DNA from 4 places in the Kitasatospora sp. NBC_00315 genome. Region 1 is predicted to be linked to each of the others. Evidence: riboswitches for the same ligand, from Rfam matches in the RefSeq annotation. Region 1 holds a riboswitch; each other region holds the start of a gene.
What was found. A riboswitch is a leader RNA that binds a small molecule or an ion and turns the genes downstream of it on or off. The one in region 1 is predicted to bind cobalamin.
Positions count from the first base shown of each region.

Region 2: another riboswitch for cobalamin. It lies ahead of metE (5-methyltetrahydropteroyltriglutamate--homocysteine S-methyltransferase); the one in region 1 lies ahead of OG823_RS32365 (HoxN/HupN/NixA family nickel/cobalt transporter).
Region 3: another riboswitch for cobalamin. It lies ahead of OG823_RS12770 (ribonucleoside-diphosphate reductase subunit alpha); the one in region 1 lies ahead of OG823_RS32365 (HoxN/HupN/NixA family nickel/cobalt transporter).
Region 4: another riboswitch for cobalamin. It lies ahead of cobN (cobaltochelatase subunit CobN); the one in region 1 lies ahead of OG823_RS32365 (HoxN/HupN/NixA family nickel/cobalt transporter).

Region 1 covers NZ_CP108025.1:7,795,288-7,800,029, reverse strand. The annotation lists gene OG823_RS32375 (pyridoxamine 5'-phosphate oxidase family protein) at 1-347, opposite strand, end outside; gene OG823_RS32370 (PRC-barrel domain-containing protein) at 652-1,008, shown strand; cobalamin riboswitch at 1,505-1,743, shown strand; gene OG823_RS32365 (HoxN/HupN/NixA family nickel/cobalt transporter) at 1,795-2,994, shown strand; gene OG823_RS32360 (glucosamine-6-phosphate deaminase) at 3,194-3,976, shown strand; gene OG823_RS32355 (hypothetical protein) at 4,118-4,393, opposite strand; gene OG823_RS32350 (TetR/AcrR family transcriptional regulator) at 4,577-4,742, opposite strand, start outside.
Region 2 covers NZ_CP108025.1:6,895,770-6,900,511, reverse strand. The annotation lists gene OG823_RS28980 (2-hydroxyacid dehydrogenase) at 1-151, opposite strand, end outside; gene metE (5-methyltetrahydropteroyltriglutamate--homocysteine S-methyltransferase) at 355-2,664, opposite strand; cobalamin riboswitch at 2,801-3,029, opposite strand; gene OG823_RS28970 (NADP-dependent oxidoreductase) at 3,310-4,203, opposite strand; gene OG823_RS28965 (TetR/AcrR family transcriptional regulator) at 4,274-4,742, shown strand, end outside.
Region 3 covers NZ_CP108025.1:3,198,360-3,203,101, reverse strand. The annotation lists gene OG823_RS12775 (ribonucleotide-diphosphate reductase subunit beta) at 1-350, opposite strand, end outside; gene OG823_RS12770 (ribonucleoside-diphosphate reductase subunit alpha) at 386-2,797, opposite strand; cobalamin riboswitch at 2,982-3,122, opposite strand; gene OG823_RS12765 (glycosyltransferase family 39 protein) at 3,186-4,742, opposite strand, start outside.
Region 4 covers NZ_CP108025.1:1,508,252-1,512,993, reverse strand. The annotation lists gene cobN (cobaltochelatase subunit CobN) at 1-2,305, opposite strand, end outside; cobalamin riboswitch at 2,449-2,574, opposite strand; gene cobG (precorrin-3B synthase) at 2,652-3,953, shown strand; gene OG823_RS06305 (precorrin-8X methylmutase) at 3,950-4,576, shown strand; gene OG823_RS06300 (precorrin-2 C(20)-methyltransferase) at 4,573-4,742, shown strand, end outside.

The DNA.
Region 1 (4,742 bases):
CCGTGACTGCCGAGCAGGTCCCAGCACTCGGCACCGTTGAGATGGATCAGGACGGGACGCGGCGACGCTCCGCTCTGCCCCGGCGGCAGGTCGCTGCGCCCTTCGAGCAGGTCCTGGTAGGTCGTCCGCAGGGCTGCGGCGATCCGCAGGTAGCCTCCCGGGTCGAACTCCGGACCGGCTTCGAGCAGATGCTCCAGGTACGGCGGCGCCATACCGGCCCGTACGGCCAGATCCGCCTCCGACAGACCGAGGTGGGCCCGCCGCTCGGCGACGCGCCCGGCGACCACGCCGGGATCGGTCCGCTGCCGCGCCGGCCGGGCGGACTCGGGTGGTGGGGATGCGTGCACGGTGACTCGGCCTCCTCTCGTCGGGTCCCCCGCGGTGGGGCGGGTTCCCCGGGGTGGGGCGGGTTCCCCGGGGTGGCGGGTTCCACGTGGGAAACGGCGACGCCGGGTGCGCCCGGCTGACACCGGGCACCTTTCGACTCTTCTTTCGACTCTGCCGTCCGGCTGGGGTTTCGGCACCTGCTGGGCCCCGCCGCCCGGCTCGGAGCGGCCGCGCCGGTGGTGCGCGCGACCTGTCCGGGGCAAGCTGAAGTGCGGGCCGCCGGTCGGACGGCAGTGCGGGACCAACCGCGTGAAGGGAGTCACGGTGATCCAGGTAGGCGATATCCGCGAGTGGCGGACCCACGACGTCGTCGACACCGGCGGGCGAAAGATCGGCACGTTGGAGGCCGTCTACGTCGACACCGTCACCGACCTGCCGGCCATGGCCACGGTCCAGATCGGCCTGCCCACCCGCCACCGCCTGGTCTTCGTCCCCATCGAGGACGCGGTCGTCGGGCCCGGCTATCTGAAGGTCGGCTACGACAAGTCCCTCGTGAAGGACGCACCGGCGATCGGCACGGACGACATCCTGCCCGCCGAGGACGAGGAGGCCGTCTTCCGGCACTACGGCCTGGCCTACCAGCCGGGAGCGGGCGGCGAACGCCGGCTGGCGCGTCCCTGACCCGCCCCCGACGCGGCGGGCCGCCGCCTGCCCGACCGCATGCCCTCGTGGGGACACGCCTCAGCCGTCGGCCCTGAGCACTCGGGCACGGGCGGACGCCCGGCGGTCGTAGCGGCGGGACCGGCCGCCCGGTGGGCCTGGCCCGTGTTCCCGTGCCCCCGGCCGCTGCCCCGCGCCCGCTGCCGCTGCCGCTGCCGCTGCCGCTGCCGCTGCCGCTGAGCCTTGACCGCGTACCCGCCTGCCCCGGCCACCCTCGTCACCCCGTCACCCGGTCACCCGGTCACACCGCGCCCGGTCACCCACCGTCAGGTCGTCCGCTCGTCCGCTCGCCCGTGAGCCGCTGCCGGGCCGGACTGGCGCGTGTGGCCACGCCGCTGCCGCCCCCTCAGCTGTGCCGCCGTCCGGCCGTGCTGCACGCCGGTCCGGCGACCTCCGGAAACTCTTGTTGCAATATCTGCGCAACTGCGCAGACTTGTCGATCTCCGAGGCCAGCACCTACCGTGTTCCTCGCCGTGGTGTTCGGGAATTCCGGTGCCGGCCCGTCAGGGTCCAGTCCGGAGCGGCCCTCGCCACTGTGAACGGGAAGTGTCCCCATCGTGCCCGCCTCCGCGCGGACAGCCACCGGAGCCGCCAGGCCCCGGGAAGGCCGGATGGCGATGCGACGCCCCTCAGCCGGTACGCCGGTCGGGAGGCATGCCCGAAGCCAGGAGACCGGCCACGGCATGCACGACTCCCCCGGCCCACGCCGGGGGTGCCCCCATCGAGGAGCTGGAGAGGCCGCCGAGCATGACCCTGACCGGAGACACCCCCCGATCACCCCGCGCACCCCGTTCGACCCGACCGGCGCAGTCACCGCAGTCACCGCAGTCAACGCAGTCACCGCAGCAGTCGCGACCCGGACCGCGCTGGGAGCGCAGGGACACCATCCGGACCGGCGGCCTGCTCGCCGCCATCGCCGCCATGCACGTGGTGGCCTTCGGCACCCTGTTCCTGCTCGTCGCGCCCAACCACTACGCAGTCGGCACCCAGGTCTTCGGCGTCGGCCTCGGCATCACCGCGTACACCCTCGGCATGCGGCACGCCTTCGACGCCGACCACATCGCAGCGATCGACAACACCACCCGCAAGCTGATGGCCGACGGCAAGCGCCCGGTCTCGGTCGGCTTCTGGTTCGCCCTCGGCCACTCCAGCGTCGTCATGCTGCTGGCCGCACTGATCGCGGCGGGAGCCAAGGTCGCCGGCACCCTGGTCGACGAGAACTCCCCGGTCCACAACGCGCTCGGCGTGATCGGCACCAGCGTCTCGGGCGCCTTCCTCTACCTGATCGCCGCACTCAACCTGGTTGCGCTGGTGGGAATCCACAAGGTGTACAGGGCGATGCGCGCGGGCGAGTTCGACGAGAGGCAGTTGGAGAAGCACCTCGACCAGCGCGGCTTCATGAACCGCATTCTCGGCCGGCTGACCAGGTCCATCACCCGCCCGGGCCAGATGTTCCCGCTGGGCATGCTGTTCGGCGTGGGCTTCGACACCGCCACCGAGGTCACCCTGATGGTGATGGCCGGCTCCGGCGCGGCCTCCGGACTGCCCTGGTACGCGATCCTCTGCCTGCCCCTGCTGTTCGCCTGCGGCATGAGCCTGTTCGACACCCTCGACGGCACCTTCATGAACTTCGCCTACCACTGGGCGTTCTCCAACCCCGTCCGCAAGGTCTACTACAACCTCACCATCACCGGCCTCTCGATCGCCGTCGCCTTCCTCATCGGCACCATCGAGCTGGTCAGCGTCCTGCACGACAAGCTCGACCTCACCGACCCGGTCACCGGCTGGATCTCCGACATCAGCCTGGACAACGTGGGCTACGTCATCGTCGGCCTCTTCGTGGTCGTCTGGGCGTGCGCCCTCGGCTACTGGCGGATGGCCGGCGTCGAACGGCGCTGGGCCGACAGGGCGGAGCAGGCCGGCCGGTCCGACCGGCTGACCCGCTGACCCGCTGACCCGCTGACCCGCTGACCGGCTGACCGGCTGACCGGCTGACCGGCTGACCGAACAGCGCACCGGACGACGCTCGGGGCCAGATCCGCACCCGGTCCCGACCCCGTCCGACCGGGGCCGGGGTGGACCTGGGAGGGGTATACACAGCAGAATGGTCTATACCTCTACGTCGTTCAGGAATGGTGGCCCCCGCATGGAAATCGTGATCGTCCCCGACGCCGCCGCCGGCGGCGAGCTCATCGCCGCGGCGATCGCCGACCTGCTGTCCGTCAAGCCCGACGCGCTGCTCGGTGTGGCCACGGGTTCGACCCCGCTGCCGATCTACCAGGCGCTGGCCGCCCGGGTGCGGGCCGGGTCGCTGGACACCTCCCGCGCGCGGGTCTGCCAGCTGGACGAGTACGTCGGCCTGCCGGCGGGCCACCCCGAGTCCTACCGTTCGGTCGTCCTGCGCGAGGTGGTCGAGCCGCTCGGCCTGCCCGAGGACTCCTTCCTCGGCCCGGACGGCAACGCCGAGGACATCGCCGCGGCCGCCATCGCCTACGACCGGGCGCTGGCCGAGGCCGGCGGCGTGGACCTCCAGCTGCTGGGGATCGGCACCGACGGCCACATCGGCTTCAACGAGCCGTGCTCCTCGCTCGCCTCCCGCACCCGGATCAAGACGCTCACCCGGCAGACCCGCGAGGACAACGCGCGGTTCTTCGACAGCCTGGACGACGTCCCCCACCACGTGCTCACCCAGGGCATCGGCACCATCCTGGAGGCCCGCCACCTGGTGCTGCTGGCCACCGGCGAGGCGAAGGCCGAGGCCGTCGCCCTCGCGGTCGAGGGCCCGCTCGCCGCCGCCGTCCCGGCCTCGGCGCTCCAGCTGCACCCGCACGCCACCGTGGTCGTGGACGAGGCGGCCGCCTCGGGGCTCAAGCTCGCCGGCTACTTCCGCGACACCTACGCCGCCAAGCCGACCTGGCAGGGCCTCTAGGAATCCGCACGACCGTCCGGAGCGCGGCCGGGCCGTCCGCCGGGGTATGAGGGGTGGCCACACCGGTCAGCCCTCACCGTCGTACGCCGGGCGGTGGTCGCGGACGGCTCCCCGAGCCGCCGACCCCGGCGACGGGCGCTCTCACTGGCTCCGCAGCGCCGCCACGCACTCCCTGCACCGGCGGGTCCGGTGCTGCGGCGGGTACCAGGGCTCCCCCGGTCCGGCCGGCCGGTACTGCTCCTGCTCCAGCGGGGTCGTGTCCAGCCCGCAGAACGTGCGGGGCCCGGGATCCTCGGGCACGTCCGGGTCCGCCGGGGCCGCGTGCACCCAGCGGACCCGGGCGCCCACGTCGACCTCGCCCGCGTCCAGCACCTCGGTGGACGGCTCCAGCTCCAGCAGCACAATGATCGAGGCCATACCCCGAGCCTGCCCCGGGCCACCGGGCCGCGCATCCCGGGCGGTGCGCCCGGGCGGTGCGCTGGGACGCCGGGCCGTCGTGGAGGCCACCGCGCGCCAGGGGCACCCACGGCCCAGCCGACATGGCGCGGGCGCGTGATCGCTACGGCGCAGGCGCAGCCCGGACGGGCCCCGGCGAGGTGGTCAGGCGTCCGCGGTCGCGGGGTAGTGCGCCGCGGCCAGCAGGAAAGCCGCCGCCTGCCGTGCCTCCCGGGCCGGTTCCGGTGTGCCCGAGACGGCGGCCGTGACCATCGCTCCCTCGGCGAGCAGCAACAGCGGCGCGGTCAGCGCGGCCGGCTTGCCCGCGTCC
Region 2 (4,742 bases), 900 kb from region 1:
ACTCCACCTCGTCGAGCACCCTGCGGGGCGGGCCCTCGCCCCGGCCGTCCCACAGTTCGGCCGCCACCCCCGGCAGGCCGATCCGCTCGGTCGGGTAGGGAAGCAGGATCCTGGCCGGGGGGCCGGCGGGCCGGGCGCTCGAAGGGCTCATGAGCCGATCTCAACAGCGATCACCGGCGACGGCAAACCCCGGCCGCCGGGGTCGGTGCCCCCCGTCCGAGAGCCGTTGCCCGGCCGGGCGGCACCGTCCAGGCTGCGCCGTCGTCCGGGAGTGCCGGGGCCGGGCCGGGCCGGGGACGGGCCGGGGACGGGCCGGGCCGTGTGCGGGCGCCCGGCCGGTCCCCGGCGTCCTCGTCAGCCGGTCAGCTCCGCCCGGACCAGGCGCGCCGCTTCGACCAGGTGCTCCAGGGAGGCCCGGGTCTCCGGCCAGCCGCGGGTCTTCAGTCCGCAGTCGGGGTTGACCCAGAGCCGCTCGGCGGGAATGGCCGCCAGGCCGGCGCGGAGCAGGGCGGCGGCCTCCTCGGTGCCGGGCACCCGCGGGGAGTGGATGTCGTAGACGCCCGGCCCGACCTCACGGGGGTAGCCGGCCCCGGCCAGCTCGTGGGCGACCTGCATGTGCGAGCGGGCCGCCTCCAGGGAGATCACGTCCGCGTCGAGCTCGTCGATCGCGGTCATGATCTCGCCGAACTCGGCGTAGCACATGTGGGTGTGGATCTGGGTGTCCGCCCGCACGCCCGAGGTGCTGAGACGGAAGGCCCCGGTGGCCCAGGCCAGGTAGGCCGGGCGGTCCGCGGCGCGCAGCGGGAGGGTTTCGCGCAGGGCGGGCTCGTCCACCTGGATGACGGCGGCGCCGGCGGCCTCCAGGTCGGTGACCTCCTCGCGCAGGGCGAGGGCGACCTGGCGGGCGGTGTCGGCGAGGGGCTGGTCGTCGCGGACGAAGGACCAGGCGAGCATGGTGACCGGGCCGGTGAGCATGCCCTTGACCGGACGGTCCGTCAGATCCTGTGCGAAGCGGTACCAGTCGACGGTCATCGGGTGCGGACGGGAGATGTCGCCGGCCAGGACCGGCGGGCGGACGTAGCGGGTGCCGTAGGACTGCACCCAGCCGTGCCTGGTGGCGAGGTAGCCGGTGAGCTGTTCGGCGAAGTACTGGACCATGTCGTTGCGTTCGGGTTCACCGTGGACGAGGACGTCCAGGCCGGCCTTCTCCTGGTAGGCGATCACCTCGCGGACCTCGGCCTCCATCCGCTCGCGGTAGCCGTCGGCGCCGAGGCGCCCGGCGCGCAGGTCGGCGCGGGCGGTGCGCAGTTCGGTGGTCTGCGGGAAGGAGCCGATGGTGGTGGTCGGCAGCAACGGCAGGCCCAGCCGGGCCCGCTGGGCCTCGGCCCGCTCGGGATAGGTCCGGGCCCGGCGGGCGTGCTCCGCCGTGGCGGCGCCGGCCCGGGCGCGGACGGCCGGGTCGTGGGTGAGCGCGGAGGCGGCGCGGGAGGCCAGGTCGGCGCGGTTGGCCGCCAGTTCGGCCGTCAGGGTGTGCGTGCCCTGGCTCAGGGCCCTGGCGAGCAGCACGGTCTCGTCGGTCTTCTGGCGGGCGAAGGCCAGCCAGCGGGCGACCTGCGGGTCGAGGTCGCGCTCCGCGTCGGCGTCGAGCGGGACGTGCAGCAGGGAGCAGGACGGCGCGACGTCCACCCGGTCGGCCAGGCCGAGCAGGGTGGCCAGGGTGGCGAGCGACTTCTCCAGGTCGTTGATCCAGATGTTGCGGCCGTCCACCACCCCCGCGACCAGGCGCTTGCCGGGCAGGCCGCCGACGGCGGCGAGTTCGTCCAGGTTGGCGGCGCCGGGCCCGGTGAAGTCGAGGGCGACGCCCTCGATCGGGGCCCTGGCCAGGATCGGCAGGGCCTCACCGGCTCGGCCGAAGTACGTCGCGACCAGGATCCTGGGTCGGTCCGCGAGAGCGCCGAGGTCACGGTAGATCCGCGCCGCGGCGTTCAACTCCGCCGGGCTGCGGTCCTGGACGAGCGCGGGCTCGTCCAGCTGGACCCACTCGGCGCCGGCCGCTCGCAGGTCCGCCAGGAGCTCGGCGTAGACGGGCAGCAGGCGGTCCAGCAGGGTCAGCGGCCGGAAGTCCGCCGCCACCCCGGGGGCGGGCTTGGCGAGCAGCAGGTAGGTCAGCGGGCCGACCAGGACCGGCCGTGCGGTGTGGCCCAGCGCGATCGCCTCGCGCAGTTCGCCGACCGCCTTGGACGAGTTGGCGGCGAATGCGGTGTCCGGTCCCAACTCGGGCACGAGATAGTGGTAGTTGGTGTCGAACCACTTGGTCATCTCCAGCGGTGCGACCGCCTGGGTGCCGCGGGCCATGGCGAAGTACCCGTCCAGCGGATCCGCCTCGACGGCGGCGCGGTGCCGCTCCGGAACGGCGCCCACCGCGACGGTGGCGTCGAGCACGTGGTCGTACAACGAGAAGTCCCCGGTGGGCACTTCGGCGATACCGGCCTCGGTGAGGCGCCGCCAGGTGTCGCGGCGCAGCCCGGCGGCGGCGGTGCGCAGGTCGGCCGCGGTGACGCGCCCCGCCCAGTACCCCTCGATCGCCTTCTTCAGCTCTCGGTTCGGGCCCTGACGCGGGTAGCCGTGGACGGTGGCCGGCGGTGTGGTCGAACTCGGTGACACGGAACTCTCCTTCGCGAGTCGCGTTGCGATCCCGGGAGGGCACGGGGGCACGAAGGAACAGCAGTCGGGGCGTGGCACCGGGATGGGCCCGCCCGCTCCGCCGACCCGCCCACGAGGTCACCGAGATCACCGCGTGCGGTCGCACACGGGCAGTGGCAGGTCTTCGGACTCATGGGCACACCGGTCGGGCCTTCGGCCTGTCCGGCACCTACTGGCCGTCGCTTCCCGGGCCCCGCTGGGGCCCAGTGCATGTGACGGCGGTCGTTCCCACTCACCGCTGCGGGGCAGTCCCGGATTCACACCGGGTTCCCTCTTACGACGCACCTGCCTGGCGGACAGGGCGAACCAACTGCGAGCCACAGCCTAGTACGCCGGCCGCGCGTCCGTGAGATCCCCCGCCCACCGCCCGGACCGACGAGCGGGACAGGCGATGTCCTGGCCGCCTCCGCACCGGGCGGCGACCGGCCCCCCGGAAGGGCCGACGGCCCGAACCGGATCCCGGCGGAGGGCGCCGCGGTCGCCCTGGCGGGCGAGGCGCGTCTGCCCGCTTCGTCCGACGCCGCTCCCCCACCCGCTGGTGACCGGCCGGTCGGCGCGGGACGCCGAGCGGGCCGCGCGGCTGCGGAATGCCGCGCGGGCCGCGCCTCAGACGACCAGGACCCGGCGCCCCCGGGTATGACCGAGGCGGCTGTCGGTGTGCGCCGCCGCTGCCTCGGTGAGCGGGTACGACTTCTCGACCGGGATGTGGAGTCTGCCCGTGGAGATGAGGTCGACGGCCTCGGCGAGCGCGTCCGGCACGCTCCCGGCCACGCCGGAGAACCGGACGCCCAGCTGCGGCGCGCCGAGGTCGGCGATGGAGACGACCTTGCGCGGGTGCCCTGTCAGCTCGACGAGTTCGCGGATGACGCCCGAGCCGGCCAGGTCGAGGGCCGCGTCGACCCGGCCGAAAAGCCGCACCCGGTCGACCCAGCCCTCGTGGTAGGTCGTGGCGAGGGCGCCCAGGCCGCGCAGGTAGTCCTGGTTCGCAGCCCCGGCCGTGCCGATCACCGCGATGCCGCGCGCGCGCGCGATCTGCAGCACCGCCGACCCGACGCCGCCGGACGCGCCGCTGACCAGCAGTGTCTGGCCGGGCCGCACGCCGACCTCGCGGATGACGCGCAGCGCGGTCTCCACCACCGACGGGTACCCGGCCGCCTCCTCGAAGGGCAGCCCCTCGGGCATCCGGGCCCAGGCCGACAGCACAGCGAATTCGGCGTACGTGTCGGCACCTTCGCCGAACACGCGGTCGCCGACCTCGACCCCCTCGACGCCCTCACCGACCTCGTCCACCACCCCGGCGGCGTCCAGTCCGAGCCCGGCGGGCAGCTCGACCGGATGGGCTCCCAGAACCTGGCCCTCCCGGATCCTCCAGTCGACGGGGTTGACACCCGCCGCCCGTACGGCGATGCGTATCCGACCGGGGCCCGCGTGGGGCTCCTCGGCTTCCACCAGTTGCAGGACCTCGGGACCGCCGAACTCGGCGAAGCTGATTTTCCTCATGCGGCCGAAGATAGACCTAACAGTTAGTGTTTCACAACAGTTATTGATTCATACCTGGTAGGGTCATGGCATGACCGAGCCGCCCGGACGCCGCGACCGCAAGAAGGCCGTGACGCGCCAGAAGATCGCCGACACGGCGCTGCGCCTCTTCCTGGAGCGCGGGTACGACGCCGTGGGCATCCGTGACGTGGCAGCCGAGGCCGACGTGGCCGTCACCACCGTCTTCGCCCACTTCGCCTCGAAGGAGGCCCTGGTGTTCGAGCGCGACCAGGACTTCGAGCAGCGCCTCACGCGGGCGGTGATCGACCGGCCTCCGCTCGACCCGCCCGTCCCGGCACTGCACCGCGAGGTCCAGGCCCTGGTGCGGCACTGCACGGCGGAGGGCAGTGCACCCGTCCGACGCATGATCGAGGGATCGCCCGCCCTGCGGGAGTACGAGGAGTCGATGAGCCTGCGTCACGCGCAGGCGCTGGCAGCGGCACTGGCCGCCGATCCCCACCTGACCCGGAGTACGACGGCCTGCCGGGCGACCGCGCGGT
Region 3 (4,742 bases), 4.6 Mb from region 1:
TCCGGGTCGGGCAGGTAGGTGTCGAGCAGCGTCAGGTAGAACTGGACGTGCACGGCCTCCTCGAACAGCTGCCGGGACAGGTAGAGCCGCGCCTCGGGGGAGTTGATGTGCTTGTAGAGGCTCAGCACCACGTTGTTGGAGACGATCGAGTCACCGGTCGCGAAGAAGGCGACCAGCCGGCCGATCATGTGCCGCTCGCCCTCGCTGAGCTTGGCGAGGTCGGCGACGTCGGAGTGCAGGTCCACCTCCTCGACGGTCCAGGTGTTCTTGATCGCGTCCCGGTACCGGTCGTAGAACGACGGGTAGCGCATCGGACGCAGCGTCAGCTCGAAGCCCGGGTCGAGCAGCATCTTCTCGCGGCCGGGCGTCTCGGGGGTGGGGGTGCTCACTGGCAGGCCTCGCAGGACTCGGGGTTCTCCAGGGAGCAGGCGAGCGCCGCCTCCTCCTCCGGGGTGAGGGTGGGGGTCGGCACGGAGACCGGGGCCGGGACCGCCGCGCGGGCCGCGCCGGAGGCCGCCTGCGCGATCCGGGTCGCCGGGCGCGAGCGCAGGTAGTAGGTGGTCTTGAGACCGACCTTCCAGGCGTACGCGTACATGGAGCTGAGCTTGCCGATGGTGGGCGCGGCCATGAAGAGGTTCAGCGACTGGCTCTGGTCGATGTACGGCTGCCGGGCGGCGGCCAGGTCGATCAGCGCACGCTGCGGCAGCTCCCACGCGGTGCGGTACAGCGAGCGCACCTCGACGGGCAGCCAGTTGAGCTCCTGCACGGAGCCGTTGGCCTCGCGCAGCGCGTCCCGGGTCTGCGCGTCCCAGACGCCGAGCTCCTTCAGCTCGCGGACCAGGTACGGGTTGACCTGGAGGAACTCACCGGAGAGGGTCTCGCGCTTGAACAGGTTGGACACCTGCGGCTCGATGCACTCGTAGACGCCCGCGATCGAGGCGATGGTGGCGGTCGGTGCGACGGCGAGCAGGAGCGAGTTGCGCAGGCCGGTCGCGGCGATCCGCGCGCGCAGTGCGCTCCAGCGCTCCGCCCACTGCGGGGCCGTCTCGAAGTGGTCGATGTGCAGCTGACCGCGCGCGGCGCGGGTCTCCGCGTACGCCTCGTGCCGGCCCAGCTGCTCGGCCAGCTCGCTGGAGCGCTCGTAGGCGACCAGCATGATGCGCTCGGAGATCAGCGTGGAGAGCCGCTTGGCCTCGGCGGAGTCGAAGTCCAGGCGCAGCCGGAAGAAGACGTCCTGCAGGCCCATCACGCCCAGGCCCACCGGCCGCCAGCGGGAGTTGGAGGCGCCGGCCTCGGGGGTCGGGTAGAAGTTGATGTCCACCACGCGGTCGAGGAAGGTGACCGCGGTGCGCACGGTGGTGTCCAGCCGCTCCCAGTCCATCGCGTTCAGCAGGTCGGCGGAGGTGGCGCCGGGGGCCACGTGGGCGCCCAGGTTGACCGAGCCGAGGTTGCAGACGGCGGTCTCGGAGTCGTCCGTGACCTCGATGATCTCGGTGCAGAGGTTCGAGGAGTGCACGGTGCGGCCCGGCACGGCGGTCTGGTTGGCGGCGCGGTTGGAGGCGTCCTTGAAGGTCATCCAGCCGTTGCCGGTCTGCGCCAGGGTGCGCATCATCCGGGCGTACAGCGTCTGCGCGGGGATGGTGCGCTGGGCCTTGCCCTCGGCCTCGGCCGCCAGGTAGGCGGCGTCGAACTCGGCGCCCCACAGGTCGACCAGCTCGGGGACGTCGGCCGGGGAGAACAGCGACCAGTCGGTGCCCGCGTTGACCCGGCGCATGAACTCGTCCGGGATCCAGTGCGCGAGGTTCAGGTTGTGGGTGCGCCGCGCCTCCTCGCCGGTGCTGTCGCGCAGCTCCAGGAACTCCTCGATGTCCGCGTGCCAGGTCTCCAGGTAGACGCAGGCCGCGCCCTTGCGCCGGCCGCCCTGGTTGACCGCCGCCACCGAGGAGTCCAGGGTGCGCAGGAACGGCACGATGCCGTTGGACTTGCCGTTGGTGCCCCGGATCAGCGAGCCGCGCGAGCGGATCCGGGAGTACGACAGGCCGATGCCGCCGGCGTGCTTGGAGAGCCGGGCGATCTGCGCGTAGCGCGAGTAGATCGAGTCCAGGTTGTCCAGCGGCGAGTCCAACAGGTAGCAGCTGGACATCTGCGGGTGCCGGGTGCCCGAGTTGAACAGGGTCGGCGAGGACGGCAGGTACGAGAGCGCGCTCATCAGCGCGTACAGCTCGGCGACCTCGCGCACCGCCTGCTCGTCGTCGCCGACCGCCAGGCCGGACGCGACGCGGAGCAGGAAGTGCTGCGGGGTCTCGACCACCTTGCGGGTGATCGGGTGGCGCAGCAGGTAGCGCGACTGCACGGTGCGCAGGCCGAAGTACTCGAAGCGGTCGTCGCCCCGCTGGTCGATCAGCGCGTCCAGCGTGTCGGCGTGCTTCGCCACGAACGCGGCGGCGGCGTCGCCGATCAGGCCCTCGGCGTGGCCGACGGTGATCGAGGCGGAGAAGGAGACGGCGCCCTGGCCGACGGCCTCGTCCTGGATCTCCAGCGCCAGCAGGCGGGCGGCGAGCTTCGAGTACTGCGGGTCCTCGGCGATCATCGACGCGGCGGCCTCGACGGCCAGCCCGCGCAGCTCCGCGAAGTCGGAGCCGGCGTTGCGGCCGCGCAGGGCGGCGGCGGCGACGTGGCCGGGGTCGACCTCGGGCAGGTCGGCGCTGCGGTCGGTCAGCAGCCGCAGGAGCGCTCCGCCCGGGTCGGAGACCTTCGGGTCGGACGGGGCGGAGGTGCTGGAACCCTGGGCGGGCAGGGTGGCTGAGGCAGCGGTGGTCAAGGCGCTTCTCTCCTGGCGGCGGCGGTCGGCGAGGGGGCGGACCGGACCGTCTGGGCGCAGGGGAGCGCAGCGCGGACACCTGACGGCGCGCGCACATCACCCCCCTGGCCCACCCGCGAGGCCCGGACGTCACTGCTGTGCTGCTGGCGACTGCGGGGACGCCCTGGAGCACACCGTCGGCAGGTCATCGGACTTGCGGATGCTGGCCCAGCCACCCGCTCACCGCTGCGGGGCAGTCCCGGATTTCCACCGGGTTCCCCTGCTTCGACAGCGAGGGAAAGCATACATGTAGTGGCGGCTGACTATCGCGGCCCCATATGTAGTGGCGACTGGCGTGTTGCGCACAGGAAGCCGGTCGCTGCACTCAGTGCATGAGGAACACACGGTAGGTGCCCGAGTCGACCGTCGTGGAGGTGAACTGCGCGATCAGACGGTAGCGCCCGCTGCTCTCGACGGCCTCGGTGATGACCTTGGTCACGGCGGCCGGCGCGGTGCTGTCGAGCACCACCAGGGTGAAGTAGCCGTCCCGGATGGCGGCCGCGGTGCCGTCCTGTCCCTGGTGCCTCACCCCGGCCGGATCCTGGTAGTCCGTCCCGGCCCGGGCCGAGACCCACTGCTCGGGCCGGGAGACGCCGCCCAGGTAGTACTCCGGCAGGCCGTCGACCTCGGTGAGGTAGTGGCCCTGGGGCGTGGCGTTCGCGCGCAGGACACCCATCAGGCTGCCGGAGTCGGGGCCGTTCTGGAATCTCAGGGCCGCCTGGTCCAGGCCCAGGGCGAGCAGTGCGACCCAGACCAGGATGCCCAGCTGGGGGTGGCGGAAGTGCGCGCCGACCAGCCGGGTGATGCCCACCCCGGCCAGCGGGGCCGCGAAGAGCATCCCGAAGCCGATGTGGCGGAACATCACCGCCGAGGAGTTCTGGTACGCGTGCAGCGCGGGGATCAGCAGCGCCGCCGCGCACAGGGTCGCACCGAGCGCGGTCCGGCGCAGGCGCGACGCGGTGACGGCGTCGGTGTCGGGGGATTCGTTCATCCGCTCCCGGCGGACGTAGGCGACCGCTCCGGCGATGGCGAGCACGGTGAACAGACCGCCCCACTGGACGGCGGCGAGGAGGATCGACCCGGCCGACTGCGTCCCTCGGGCCGGGATCGTCGCGTGCGTCCAGACGGCCGCCGGAATGCCGAAGGGCAGCAGCACGCCGACGGTTCCCAGCCCGAGCAGGAGGGAGCGCAGCACGGCGGGGAGGGCGCCCCGGTGCGGCCACGCGGTGATCAGGGCCAGCGCGAGCAGGACGGGCAGCGCCGGCACCGAGGCGTACTCCACCGCGGCCGCCAGCGCCGCGGCCGGCGCGGCCAGCAGCACGGTGACCACCGGGGCCCGGGCGGTGAGCGTGATCAGCCAGGCCGCGAGCGCCACCAGCATGACGGCGAGGGCGTCCGGCGCGGCGTAGAAGCCGACGACCACGGTGGACTGCAGGACGGCGTACGCCCCGGCACCGCAGATGGCGGCGCGCTCGTTGAAGAGCCGTCGGGTCAGCGAGTAGAGCAGGGTGGTGGTGAGCAGGGCGAAGACCAGGCTGATCAGCCTGGCCCCGAACACACCGCTGGCGTTCACGCCGAAGCCGGCCAGCGGCGGATACAGCCAGGGCAGTCCGGTGACCTGGTGGATCAGGTCGGTGGTGACCGCGGTGCCGTCGCTCAGCCGGGCCAGCTCCTGGCGGCCGACGATCAGCGAGACCGCCTCGTCCGGGTGCGCGGCGCTGTTCAGACGCAGCGAGAGCGCCGCCTGGATGGCCAGCACACCGAACAGCAGGCCGCGGCCGATCCAGCGCCGCCGGGGGCTCGGGGCCGGATCCCAGCCGGTGTCGGGGACGCGCGGGATCCGGTAGGGCGCCAGCTCGACGGCCCGGGCCTCGTCGGCGCT
Region 4 (4,742 bases), 6.3 Mb from region 1:
GCACCTCGGCGACGGCCGGCGGCAGCCCGGCGGCGGTCTTCTCGACGGCCTCGGGGGCCCAGTCCTCGGCCTCCATCGCCTCGACCAGTTCACGGGCCTTCGCCTCGGCCGCGTCGGCGGCGCCCAGGGTGGGTGCGGACTCGTCCAGGCCGAGCGCCTCGCGCAGGCCCGGCAGCGCGCTGACGCCGCCCCAGATCTGGCGGGCCCGCAGGATGGCGAGCACGATGTTCACCCGGTCGGTGCCGGCCGGCGCCTGGCCCAGTACGTGCAGGCCGTCGCGGATCTGGGCGTCCTTGACCTCGCAGAGCCAGCCGTCGACGTGCAGCAGGAAGTCGTCGAAGCCGTCGTCCTCGGGACGCTCGTCCAGACCGAGGTCGTGGTCCAGGCGGGCGGCCTGGATCAGTGTCCAGATCTGGGCCCGGACGGCCGGCAGCTTGGCCGGGTCCATCGCGGCGATGTTGGCGTGCTCGTCGAGCAGCTGCTCCAGGCGCGCGATGTCGCCGTAGCTCTCGGCGCGGGCCATCGGCGGCACCAGGTGGTCGACCAGGGTGGCGTGCGCGCGGCGCTTGGCCTGGGTGCCCTCGCCCGGGTCGTTCACCAGGAAGGGGTAGACCAGCGGCAGGTCGCCGAGCGCGGCGTCCGGACCGCAGTCGGCGGAGAGCGCGGCGGTCTTGCCGGGCAGCCACTCCAGGTTGCCGTGCTTGCCCAGGTGGACGACGGCGTCGGCGCCGAAACCGCCGTCCTCCCGGGCGGCCGCGATCCAGCGGTAGGCGGCCAGGTAGTGGTGCGAGGGCGGCAGGTCCGGGTCGTGGTAGATGGCCACCGGGTTCTCTCCGAAGCCGCGCGGCGGCTGGATCAGCACCAGCAGGTTCCCGGCGCGCAGGCCGGCCAGCACGATGTCGCCCTCGGGGTTGCGGCTGCGGTCCACGTACAGCTCGCCCGGGGCCGGGCCCCAGTGCCGCTCGACCTGCTCGCGCAGGCCCTCGGGCAGCTCGGCGTACCAGCGGCGGTAGTCGGCGGCGGGGATCCGCACGGGGTTGCGGGAGAGCTGGTCCTCGGTCAGCCAGTCCTGGTCGTAGCCGCCGGCCGCGATCAGCGCGTGGATCAGCGCGTCGCCCTCGTGGCTCTCGTCGCCCTCGGGCGCGGGTGCGAGACCGGGCAGGGCGTCCGGGCCGTCCAGCGGGCCGAGGTCCATGCCCTCCGCCCGCAGCCGCTCCAGCAGGCGGATCGCGCTGGCGGGGGTGTCCAGCCCGACCGCGTTGCCGACCCGGGCGTGCTTGGTCGGGTACGCGGACAGCACCAGCGCCAACCGTCGCTCGGCGGCCGGGATGTACCGCAGCCGGGCGTGCCGCACCGCGATGCCGGCCACCCGGGCGGCCCGCTCCGGGTCCGCGGCGTAGACGGTCAGGCCGTCCTCGTCCAGCTCCTTGAACGAGAACGGGACGGTGATCAGGCGGCCGTCGAACTCGGGCACGGCGACCTGGGTGGCGGTGTCCAGCGGGGACAGGCCGTCGTCGCTGGCCTCCCAGGCGGCGCGCGACCAGGTGAGGCAGAGGGCCTGCAGGATCGGGCGGTCGAGCGCGGCCAGCGCGCCCGCGTCCCAGGCCTCCTCGTCGCCGCCGGCCGAGGCGTCGGCGGGGCGGGTGCCGCCGGCCGCCAGCACGGTGGTGACGATCGCGTCGGCCTGCCCCAGCTCCGCCAGCAGCTCGGCCTCCGCGCCGCGCAGCGAGGAGCAGTACAGCGGGCGCGGGCGGGCGCCCTTGTCCTCGATGGCCCGGCACAGCGTCTCGACGAAGGCGGTGTTGCCGCTCATGTGGTGGGCCCGGTAGTAGAGCACCGCGATCACCGGGCCGTCGGCGTTCCCGGCGCTCGGGGTGCGCTCCAGCGGGCCCCACTCGGGGGCCGACGCCGGGGCGGCGAAGCCGTGGCCGGTGAGCAGCACGGTGTCGGAGAGGAAGGCGCCGAGCTCGGCGAGGTTGGCCGGGCCGCCGTGCGCGAGGTAGGCGTGCGCCTCGGCGGCGATCCCGGCCGGGACGGTGGAGAGCTCCATCAGCTGGGCGTCCGGCGCCTGTTCGCCGGTGAGCACGATCACCGGGCGGGGGCCGGCCAGCAGCGCGTCCAGGCCCTCCTGCCAGGCCCGGCGGCCACCGAGCAGGCGGACGACCACCAGATCGGTGTCCTCCAGCAGGCCGGGGAGGTCGTCCGCGGTGAGCCGGGCCGGGTTGCCCAGCCGGAAGGGGACCGGTCCCGCGGCGGCGCGGGCGCTCAGCAGGTCGGTGTCCGAGGTCGACAGAAGCAGGATCACGCGAAGGCCCTCCCGGCCTCGTGGGCGGGCAGGGGCAGAGCCATGGGCGTGGCCGCGGGCGGGAGCCCGGGCACAGGCGTGCGGCGGCGCATAGGTGGAGCCTTCCTCGGGGTCCGCGCCCCGTGGGGGTACCTCCTGCCGGGGGCAGGCGGAGTCGGGACGGCAGGAGTTCCTGGCTCCCACGGCTGGTGAACCGTGGTCACAGTGGCGGGACCGCACCGGGTTTGCACCGGTTTCCTCCCCTTTGCGCCGTCTCTGGCGTGAGCGGACCCCGAAGGATCCGCCCGGGAGCATAGTAGGCGGTACAGGTGATCCACGGGACAGAGTCCCGGGGCGGTTCCTGGGTATGCTCGCGGCCATGTCACCCTCACCCGACCCCGCGGAACCGGGCCCCGGCGGGCCCGGCCGGGCGCGCGAGGACGCGTGCCCGGGGGCCCTTCGCCTACATACGGCCGACGACGGCGCGCTCGCCCGAGTACGCCTGCCCGGTGGTCTCCTGACGTTCCGTCAGGCGGATGTGCTGGCCGACGCCGCAGAGGCGCTCGGTGACGGCCGGCTGGAGACCACCTCGCGCGGCAACGTCCAACTGCGCGGCCTGTCCGAGGGCTGCGGTCCGGAGCTCGGCGACCGGCTGCGCGCGGCCGGACTGCTGCCCTCCGAGCGGCACGAGCGGATCCGCAACATCGTCGCCACGCCGCTCGCCGGCCTCGACGGCAACGGGTCTGCGGACGTGACGATTTGGGCCCGCGAACTGGACGCGGCGCTGTGCGCCGCCGACTGGTCCGCCGCCCTCTCCGGCCGATTCCTCTTCGCGCTCGACGACGGCCGGGGCGACGTCGCCGGGCTCGACGCCGATGTGACATTGATCGCAGCGCCGGGCGGCGGGGCACTCCTGCGCCTCGGCCGTGCCACCGGTGCGCTGCGGGTGCCGGCCGGCGAGGCCGTCGCTGCGGCGCTGGCCGCCGCCGGGGCCTTCCTCGCGCTGCTCGGGGCCACCGGCACCGGGGCCTGGCGGATCCGCGAGGCGGACCCGGACGGCACCCGGCTCACCGTGCCCGGCCTCGTCGCCGCGCCGCTGCCGGCGCTCGCGGGGACGCTGCCGCAGGCCGGTCCGGTGCCCGGGCCCGACGGACGGCACGCGCTCTCGGCGGGCCTGCGCTTCGGGCGCGCGCCGGCCGGGGCGTGGCGGCTGCTCGCCCGGGCGGCGGAGCAGGGCGCCGGTGAGCTCCGGGTGACCCCCTGGCGCGGCGTGGTCCTGCCCGGACTGGCGCCGGACGGCGCCCGCGAGTGGGCCGGGCGGCTGTCGGCCGCCGGGCTGGGCCTGGATCCGCACTCGCCCTGGGAGCTGGCGATGGCCTGCACCGGGACGCCGGGCTGCGCGAAGTCGCTGGCGGACGTCCGCGGCGACGCGGCGCGCGCGCTGGCGGCCGCCGGGCCGCCCGCCGGGCCCGGGGCGCGCCTGCTGCCCGTGCACTGGTCCGGGTGCGCGCGGCGGTGCGGGCACCCGGCGGGGGAGTGGGTGGACGTGCTCGCCACGGGGGACGGGTACGAGGTGGCGGTACGCCGCCCGCACGCTCCGTCCGCCTCTCAGTCAACGACAACGCAACAGATGCCCGACGCAGTGGCCCGGGCCCGGAGGACGAAGTGATCGAGTACGAGAGGGACGGGGCGGCCATCTACCGCGAGTCCTTTGCCACCATCCGGGCCGAGGCCGATCTGGCGGGTCTGCCCGCCGACGTCTCCCAGGTCGCGGTGCGCATGATCCACGCGTGCGGCATGACCGACCTGGTGCGGGACCTGCTCTGGTCCCCGAACGTGGTCGCCGACGCGCGCCGGGCGCTGCGCGCCGGCGCCCCGATCCTGTGTGACGTCTCGATGGTCGCCAGCGGGGTGACCCGCAAGCGGCTGCCCGCCGGCAACGAGGTGCTCTGCACGCTCTCCGACCCCTCCGTCCCCGAGCTGGCGAGGAAGATGGGCAACACCCGCAGCGCCGCCGCGATGGAGCTGTGGCTGCCCCGGCTGGAGGGCGCGGTGGTCGCCGTCGGCAACGCGCCGACCTCGCTCTTCCGGCTGCTGGAGCTGATCGAGGCGGGCGCGCCCCGCCCGGCCGCCGTGATCGGCGTCCCGGTCGGCTTCATCGGCGCCGCCGAGTCCAAGCAGGCCCTGGCCGAACACCCCAGCGCCCTGGAGCATCTGGTGGTCCGGGGCCGCCGTGGCGGCAGTGCCATGGCCGCCGCCGCCATCAACGCGATTGCGAGTGAAGAAGAGTGACGCAGCCTCAGTCGACGACAGGCGGCCCCGGCCGGCTCTACGGGGTGGGTCTGGGCCCGGGTGACCCGTCGCTGGTCACCGTCCGCGCCGCCGAACTCATCGGCAAGGCCGACGTGGTGGCCTACCACAGTGCCCGGCACGGCCGCTCGATCGCCCGCTCGATCGC